2 regions of the Streptococcus fryi genome follow, and region 2 is predicted to be linked to the other one. Evidence: predicted binding sites of a transcription regulator. Region 2 holds the regulator's gene; the other holds the start of a gene.
The links. Region 2 encodes NrdR, which represses ribonucleotide reductase genes. Its sites were predicted from a motif close to ACACNATATATNGTGT; they were not measured.

Region 1 (4,111 bases), on a different contig from region 2:
GTTCATAGTCACGCTTCACTTCACGTTTTTGACGACGTGGACGTGATTGACGTTTTTCTTCTTTATTTTCACCTTCTGGTTGAGCTGGACGTTCTTCAAGTGCTTTAATTGAAAGTGATACACGCTCATCTGATGAGTTCACTTCAAGTACTTTAACAGTTACATCTTGGCCAGCAGATAAAACATCTTTTGGATTTTCAACACGTTTGTGTGAAATTTGTGAAATGTGAACAAGTCCATCAATTCCTGGAAGAACTTCTACGAAAGCACCGAAGTCTGTCAAGCGTTTCACTTTACCTTCAATAACATCACCTGCAGCAAGTTTTTGTTCAACACCATCCCATGGACCAGGCGTAGTTGCTTTAAGAGAAAGTGATACACGTCCTTCAGTTTCATCGATAGCAAGAACTTTAACTTCTACCTCTTCACCAACAGTAACAACTGATTTTGGTGATACATTGCGCTCATGTGATAATTCAGTAACGTGAACAAGACCGTCAACACCACCAAGATCAATAAAGGCACCAAAGTTTGTCAAACGAGCAACTTTACCAGTTACTACTGAACCTTCTGAAATTTTTGAGAAAACTTCTTTACGTGCTTCAGCTGCAGACTCTTCTACAACTTCACGACGTGACAAGATGAAACGATTTTCAGCAGCATCAACCTCTTTGATTTTAGCATCAAATTCTTGACCAACGAATTTTTCAGTGTTACGTACAAAACGTGAATCTAGCATAGATGCTGGAATGAATCCACGTAAACCTTCAAACTCAACTGACAAACCACCTTTAACAGCTTTAGTTCCTTTAACAGAAACAACTTCACCTTCGCGACCGATAAGTTTGTCCCATGCTTTGCGAGCTTCCAAGCGTTTTTTAGATACTAGGAAAGTTACTGTATCAGTATCTTTACCTACAACCTGACGAAGAACAAGTACTTCTACTGTTTCACCAGCTTTAACAAGATCGTTAATATCAGCATCGCGATCGTTAGTCAACTCACGAAGTGTCAAGACACCTTCAACACCTGTACCATTGATAACAAGGTTAGCCTGACCATTGTCAACTGTTAATACTTCAGCAGTAACAACATCACCAGGGTTCACATCGCTAACACTGTTTAGCAAATCTTCAAATTCATTCATTCTAAAAAATCCTCCAACAAAAGCTAGCAACGCTAGCTTTGACAACAATATATTTTTTCAAGGTAACCCGCAACGACAACAACAATATTTATCTTTGACGGTATAAGGTAAAACCCGATACCATGACTGGGGTAGCTGGATTCGAACCAACGCATGAGGGAGTCAAAGTCCCTTGCCTTACCGCTTGGCTATACCCCAATATTAACATGGAAAGAGAGGGATTCGAACCCCCGAACCCGAAGGAGCGGATTTACAGTCCGCCGCGTTTAGCCTCTTCGCTATCTTTCCATAACAACAGAGACTAGTCTATCATAAATACTTGGTGAATGCAAGTCTTTTAAACTATTTTTTAAATTATTTTGTAACTTTATGGCTGTAATTGATATAACACTATATAGAGGATGCAACTGACTAAATTGTTTTTAAAAATCTCATAATCAACCCACCAGCTAAAAAGAATTACTATTACTAATAGATGTATGCCTCCAAGCTGATAGTTAACAAACCAAACTTGGAGCAGCTCACCACATCATTGTTTTGCATAATATAATTCATATTAATTTTCTAAGTTAGAAAATTAAATAATAACCAAATCACTCAAATCAATAACAAAAAAAAGTTGAAACTAGAAGGGAAATCCTTGAAAATAAAGACTGTCTAAACAAAGACCTATCATCGTCTTGAAAATACCACTTAACACTATATATTGTGTTTCAGAACAACAAAAACTCTATATTTTGTGTTTTTGATGAGTTTTTTAGCTTGCTTTTTTAGATGTTCTGGGGTATTCTATTATGGTATCCTTCTTAAGAAAGGAAATACTCTTAGGAGAACGAAAATGTCAAAAATTACAATTTATTCTAAAAATAACTGCATGCAATGTAAAATGACCAAAAAATTTTTAGAGCAACATGGTGCTGATTTCGAAGAAATCAATATTGATGAACAGCAAGATAAAGTGGCTTATGTGAAAGGACTAGGTTTTACTTCTGCTCCTGTGATTGAAGCTGGTGATGTTGTTTTTTCTGGATTTCAACCTGCAAAACTCAAAGATCTTATCTAACTGATGTTAGTTGTCTTTTTTAGTTTAACCGGTCAAACTAGACGCTTAGCCAAAAAACTAGCTCCCTATACAGTTCTCGAAGTAAAACGACAGGCTGACTTTCCGACTATTGACCAACCCTTTGTTTTTATCAGTCCTACTTATGAAGCAGGGATTGAATTCTTAGATGATTTCTTAACAATCAATCACTCTAATTTAAGAGGGATTGTGGGTTCTGGGAACCGTAATTTTGGTCCTGATTTTTGCCATACGGCTAAACGATTGGCTCATACCTATAAGGTGCCCCTACTCCATACCCTTGAATTTAGTGGAACACCCGAAGATGTAGAATATATAAAAGGAATATTAGAACATGACTCTTAAAAATCTTGGCGACGTTTCTTATTTTCGCCTCAACAACGAAATCAATCGTCCTGTAAATGGTCAAATCCCTTTGCATAAGGACAAAGAAGCTCTTGATGCTTTCTTTAAAGAAAATGTCGAACCTAACACAATGGCTTTTGATACCATCACAGATAAAATCAATTACCTTCTGGAGCATGACTATCTCGAGAAAGCTTTTATTAGCAAATACAAACCTGAATTTATTGAATACTTATCACAACGTCTCACAGATAGCCATTTTAAATTCAAATCATTTATGGCGGCCTACAAATTCTATCAACAGTATGCCTTAAAAACTAATGACGGAGATTATTATTTAGAGAGCATTGAAGACAGAGTCTTGTTTAATGCTTTATATTTCGCCGACGGTGATGAGCAACTAGCTGAAGATATGGCTATGGAAATGATTAACCAACGTTACCAACCTGCAACACCAAGTTTCTTAAATGCTGGTCGTAGCCGTCGTGGTGAATTGGTATCGTGTTTCCTTATCCAAATGACAGATGATATGAATTCTATCGGACGTTCTATCAATTCAGCCTTGCAATTGTCACGTATCGGTGGTGGTGTTGGTATCTCTTTGAGTAACTTGCGTGAAGCCGGTGCTCCAATCAAGGGCTTTGTTGGAGCTGCTTCTGGTGTCGTGCCTGTTATGAAACTATTCGAAGACAGTTTCTCTTACTCAAACCAACTTGGTCAAAGACAAGGTGCTGGTGTGGTTTACTTGGACGTTTTCCACCCAGATATCATGCACTTCCTATCAACGAAAAAAGAAAATGCTGATGAAAAAATCCGTGTTAAAACTTTGTCGCTTGGAGTAACTGTACCTGATAAATTCTACGAATTGGTTCGTAACAATGATGACATGTATCTCTTTAGCCCATATAGCATTGAGAAAGAATATGGTGTCCCATATAACTACATCAACATTACTGAAAAATACGATGAGTTAGTAGCTAATCCAAATATCACCAAGACAAAAATCAAAGCACGTGATTTGGAAACTGAAATCTCAAAACTACAACAAGAATCTGGCTATCCTTATATCATCAATATTGATACAGCTAATAAGAGCTCTGCCATTGACGGACGTATCGTTATGAGTAACCTCTGCTCTGAGATTCTTCAAGTTCAACAACCTAGTCACATCAACGATTCACAAGAGTATCTCCAATTGGGTACAGATATTTCATGTAACCTTGGTTCAACTAACGTTGTCAATATGATGACCTCATCTGATTTTGGGCGTTCTATCCGTGCTATGACACGCGCTCTCACCTTTGTCACTGACAACTCATCTATCGATGCCGTTCCAACTATTAAAAACGGTAATAGTCAGGCACACACGATCGGGCTTGGTGCCATGGGCTTGCACACCTACCTCGCCCAACACCACATGCACTACGGTAGTCCTGAGTCCATTGAATTTACAGATATTTACTTTATGCTCATGAATTACTGGACATTGGTTGAGTCCAATAATCTCGCCCGTGAACGTGGTGAAAGCTTCACCCATT
Region 2 (4,111 bases):
ATTAGATTTGGTCTGTTTATTAGCTTTTTTAGGTGTCTCACCCTGTTTTGGCTGACGCAGTTTCTCCATTGCCATTTCAGCTGTTTTTATCTCTTGGTAAGCAAAATCATTAGCCAACTTTTCAAGATAGCGACGATTCAGATTAGCTGATTTGGTCTTGTTGAGAGTATATAAGACCATGATGTTGATAACTTCATCTAAAAACCCTTGATTGGCTAAAATCGTTAGAAGAGCTTTTTCATCTTCGGTTACTCTTGCCTTACGCACATGCTTCAATTTTTCCAAAAAATCCTTGGCTGGTAAAGATTTTGCATCTTTTAAAATGATTTCTTCTTGTTTAGACCACAAGGATGCTGAGGAATTAACAGCATGTGTCATGACGCTTTGCTTTTGCGCCATACGCTCCAAAGAAATTGTCCGGTCAACTGCAGTCTCTTTCGCTAATTGGTAAGCTTGAATCCAGTTCAACTGATGCTTGTCTACAAAATGGTAGAGCCCAATGACATCTTGCTTATCATCAGCGAAATACAGGTCCTCAGACGCCATACGTTTTTGAAAACTATCCATATCAAACTCATCGTTTGAACGTAGTGGTAAATCAAGCGTTTTAGCCAAATCACCATGACTAGTAAAGACTTCTGAAAAACGTTTAGTCACTTCCTGAGCAGTGTCGGGCACCCTAATCATCAACTCAGAAACAGCATATTCTCCAATATAGTGTTCCAATAAACGACGGTAAAGAGAGTGGTTAAGAAAGGCATCCTTGGATAAGGCAGGTAGTAATCGAATGATATAACCATCGTTGTCCTTATAAAAAGCTATTAGCTTTAGAACTATAAGGACGGATAGAGCTTGCTCAAAACGAGGCATACCAAACTGCAAGTGATTAAGTAAGGATGTAAACTGATGATTGATTTGACCATTATCAAATCGTGAAACCAATAAAGCATACAAACTAGTCGCATCCTGACCAAGTATGGGTGCATAACAAAGAGCTAAACTTTGCTTATCATAGGAAACTTGATTATTCGGTAGAAAACGAAAGGTTTCAATCGGTCTCATGTTGTTCACGTCTCTTCTTCCCACTACGTACCCGCTTAGTAATTTGTTTTAGAAGCTCCTCTATCTCATCAACATCCTTGAAACTACGGTAAACGCTGGCAAAACGCACATAAGTAATTTCATCAAGCTCTGCCAGTTCATCCATTACCAGATTTCCAATAGCAGTGCTAGGTACCTCGCTATCATATTCAGTCCGAATAGATTGCTCGATACTGTAGACCACACGTTCGATATCTGAACTAGACACTGGGCGTTTTTGAGCACTTTGAATGATACCATTCAAGATTTTTTCACGTGAAAACTGCTCCCTTGTACCATCTTTCTTAATCACTAAAAGGGGCAACTCCTCAATACGCTCAAAGGTTGTAAATCGCGTTTGACACTGTTCGCACTCCCTACGACGTCGAATGGTTGTTCCCTCTTCAGCTTGTCGACTATCTATAACGCTTGATTTAGTATAACTACATTTAGGACAACGCATACTCTACCTCAATCTACCAGTTTCTTTTAACCTTTATTTTATCATAATTATAGGCATAACAAAAGCATCAGATGTTGTCTACAAGACGAGGGTAGCAAAAAGTTACCTATAACATAAAATCACCTTTTCCAGATGGTATACTTGGTGGAAAAGGTGATTTTTTATGTTTCTAACCGAAATTCTAAGAAAGAATAGCAGAAAACGTGGTTTCAATAATTTGTGAACTACACAACTATTTTAAACGTTTTTTTACGACCATCAGATACAGTGTAAATAACAATGATAACGATAGTAAAATGTTTAACAGATTAGACTTATCGCCTGTCGCTGGTAAAAGTTTAACACTATCATTCGATTTTGCTTTGGCATTATCCCATTGAGAAGATGATTTAGTATCAACATTGGAATTTGTATTGAGCAATCCATTACTCTTAGAAACTATATTTTGTTTCGAAGAATCAGCTTTTGCTTTATTTTGGGATTGTTCTGTTCCTTTAGCCATATCTTTCGGAACAGAGATTTTCGGCAGTACTGGCAATGTCCCCATTTCTGTACCATTTCCCTCTGGTTGTTCCTGTGGTCGTTCAGGTTTTTTATCGCCATTTTCTGACCCCCGTTGCACTTTAGGTGCATTAGGAGCAACTTTGTTGTCCTCTTTTCCAGTTGGTCCTTCAGACTCTTTAGATGTATCTGGAGAGCCTTCTGATTTAGGTGGCAACGGTGTTACTTGATTATCTGAACCTCCTACATTTGGCTGTTCTTTAGAAGATTCTGGTTGTTTTGGAGAGAGTTCAGGCTGTGTTTCTTCCTTAGAGCTATCTGGTCTCTTATCACTTGGACTAGACGCATCTTTGGCTTCTTCGGTTTCTCTAGGAGTTTCTGGAGACTTAGGTGACTCCAGTTGTGGTAACGAAGGTTTAACCGTATCATTTCCCTCTGGTTGTTCCTGTGGTCGTTTAGGTTTTTTATCGGCATTTTCTGACCCTGGTTGCACTTTAGGTGCAATAGGAGCAACTTTGTTGTCCTCTTTTCCAGTTGATCCTTCAGACTCTTTAGATGTGTCTTGAGAGCCTTCTGATTTAGGTGGCAACGGTATTACTTGATTATCTGAACCTCCTACATTTGGCTGTTCTTTAGGGGATGCTGGTTGTTTTGGAGAGAGTTCAGGCTGTGTTTCTTCCTTAGAACTATCTGGTCTCTTATCACTTGGACTAGACGCATCTTTGGTTTCTTCGGTTTCTCTAGGAGTTTCTGGTGACTTAGGTGACTCCGGTTGTGGTAACGAAGGTTTAACCGTACCAGTTCCCTCTGGTTGTTCCTGGGGTCGTTCAGGTTTTTTATCGCCATTTTCTGACCCCGGTTGCACTTTAGGTGCATTAGGAGCAACTTTGTTGTCCTCTTTTCCAGTTGGTCCTTCAGACTCTTTAGATGTGTCTTGAGAGCCTTCTGATTTAGGAGGCAACGGTGTTACTTGATTATCCGAACCTCCTACCTTTGGCTGTTCTTTAGGAGATTCTGGTTGTGTTGGAGAGAGTTCAGGCTTTGTTTCTTCCTTAGAACTATCTGGTCTCTTATCACTTGGACTAGACGCATCTTCGGTTTCTCTAGGAGTTTCTGGAGACTTAGGTGATTCCGGTTGTGGTAACGAAGGTTTAACCGTACCAGTTCCCTCTGGTTGTTTTGGAGATAGTTCAGGTTGTAAACCTGGCTGATTAACATCATTGCTTCCTGTATTTTCTTCTGGCAACAATGATTCTGGTTGTTTTGGTATTGGAGCATAGACAACAGTCTCAATAATATTTTCGGAGTTCTCTGTGACGTTTATGTCCTGTGCAGCGGTTTCTGCCTTCAAGCGAATAATAGGAGTATCGCCTACTCTTCGATCATTTGTGGTAGCAACATAACCAGAAACTATTGGCAATGGCTGTGCTTTTAAAACACGATCTCCTATCAAAATGCGATCTCCATCAACAACCTCCCATGATCCCCATTCAATGTCATCGCTCCCTACTAAACGTGTTCCAATACGTTCAAATGTCGTTGTCGTATTGAATGGTTTTGTTACTTCTTCTGTAAAGTAAGTTTGAGGGTTAAGTTTGATATAAACGATTTTTCGTGTTTTAGTACGACGCTCTTTTTCAATAACAGCTGGTGCGTATGTGACTGTCTCTAAGATATTATTATCCTTCTCTGTGACCTCTATATCATGAGAAGTTGTTTCTGCTGGGTAACGTACCGACGCACCGTTTCCTATTTTTCTATCAGATATCGTTGCCTTAAATCCAGGCACCACTGGCAAGGCCACTCCCTCTAAAATATTGTCATTATTTTTAGGTTTCCAATCTGACCAGATTACTTCCGTTGTATTAAACTCACCAAATAGCTTGGTCATGACACGTTCAAATACAACCTCTTGTTCCGAAGTTTCTGCTGCTTGACTTGTCTCATAAGTTTTGTTATCTATTTTGTTGTAAACAATTGTCCGTTTTACTGTCTTTGTCTCACGTTTTTCTTCAAACGGCGCATAGATGACAGTCTCGTTAACGTTGAGTGTCTCTTCATTTACTG

Region 1: a site for NrdR is predicted at 1,844-1,859, ahead of nrdH (glutaredoxin-like protein NrdH). Genes of this name have one in related genera too.

What each region holds. Positions count from the first base shown of each region.
Region 1 covers NZ_JBRUGW010000008.1:56,715-60,825, reverse strand. The annotation lists gene rpsA (30S ribosomal protein S1) at 1-1,147, opposite strand, end outside; tRNA gene ACVRZH_RS03650 (tRNA-Gln) at 1,274-1,345, opposite strand; tRNA gene ACVRZH_RS03645 (tRNA-Tyr) at 1,355-1,435, opposite strand; gene nrdH (glutaredoxin-like protein NrdH) at 1,986-2,210, shown strand; gene nrdI (class Ib ribonucleoside-diphosphate reductase assembly flavoprotein NrdI) at 2,214-2,573, shown strand; gene nrdE (class 1b ribonucleoside-diphosphate reductase subunit alpha) at 2,563-4,111, shown strand, end outside.
Region 2 covers NZ_JBRUGW010000028.1:5,922-10,032, forward strand. The annotation lists gene ACVRZH_RS07715 (DnaD domain protein) at 1-1,062, opposite strand, end outside; gene nrdR (transcriptional regulator NrdR) at 1,049-1,543, opposite strand; gene ACVRZH_RS07725 (mucin-binding protein) at 1,776-4,111, opposite strand, start outside.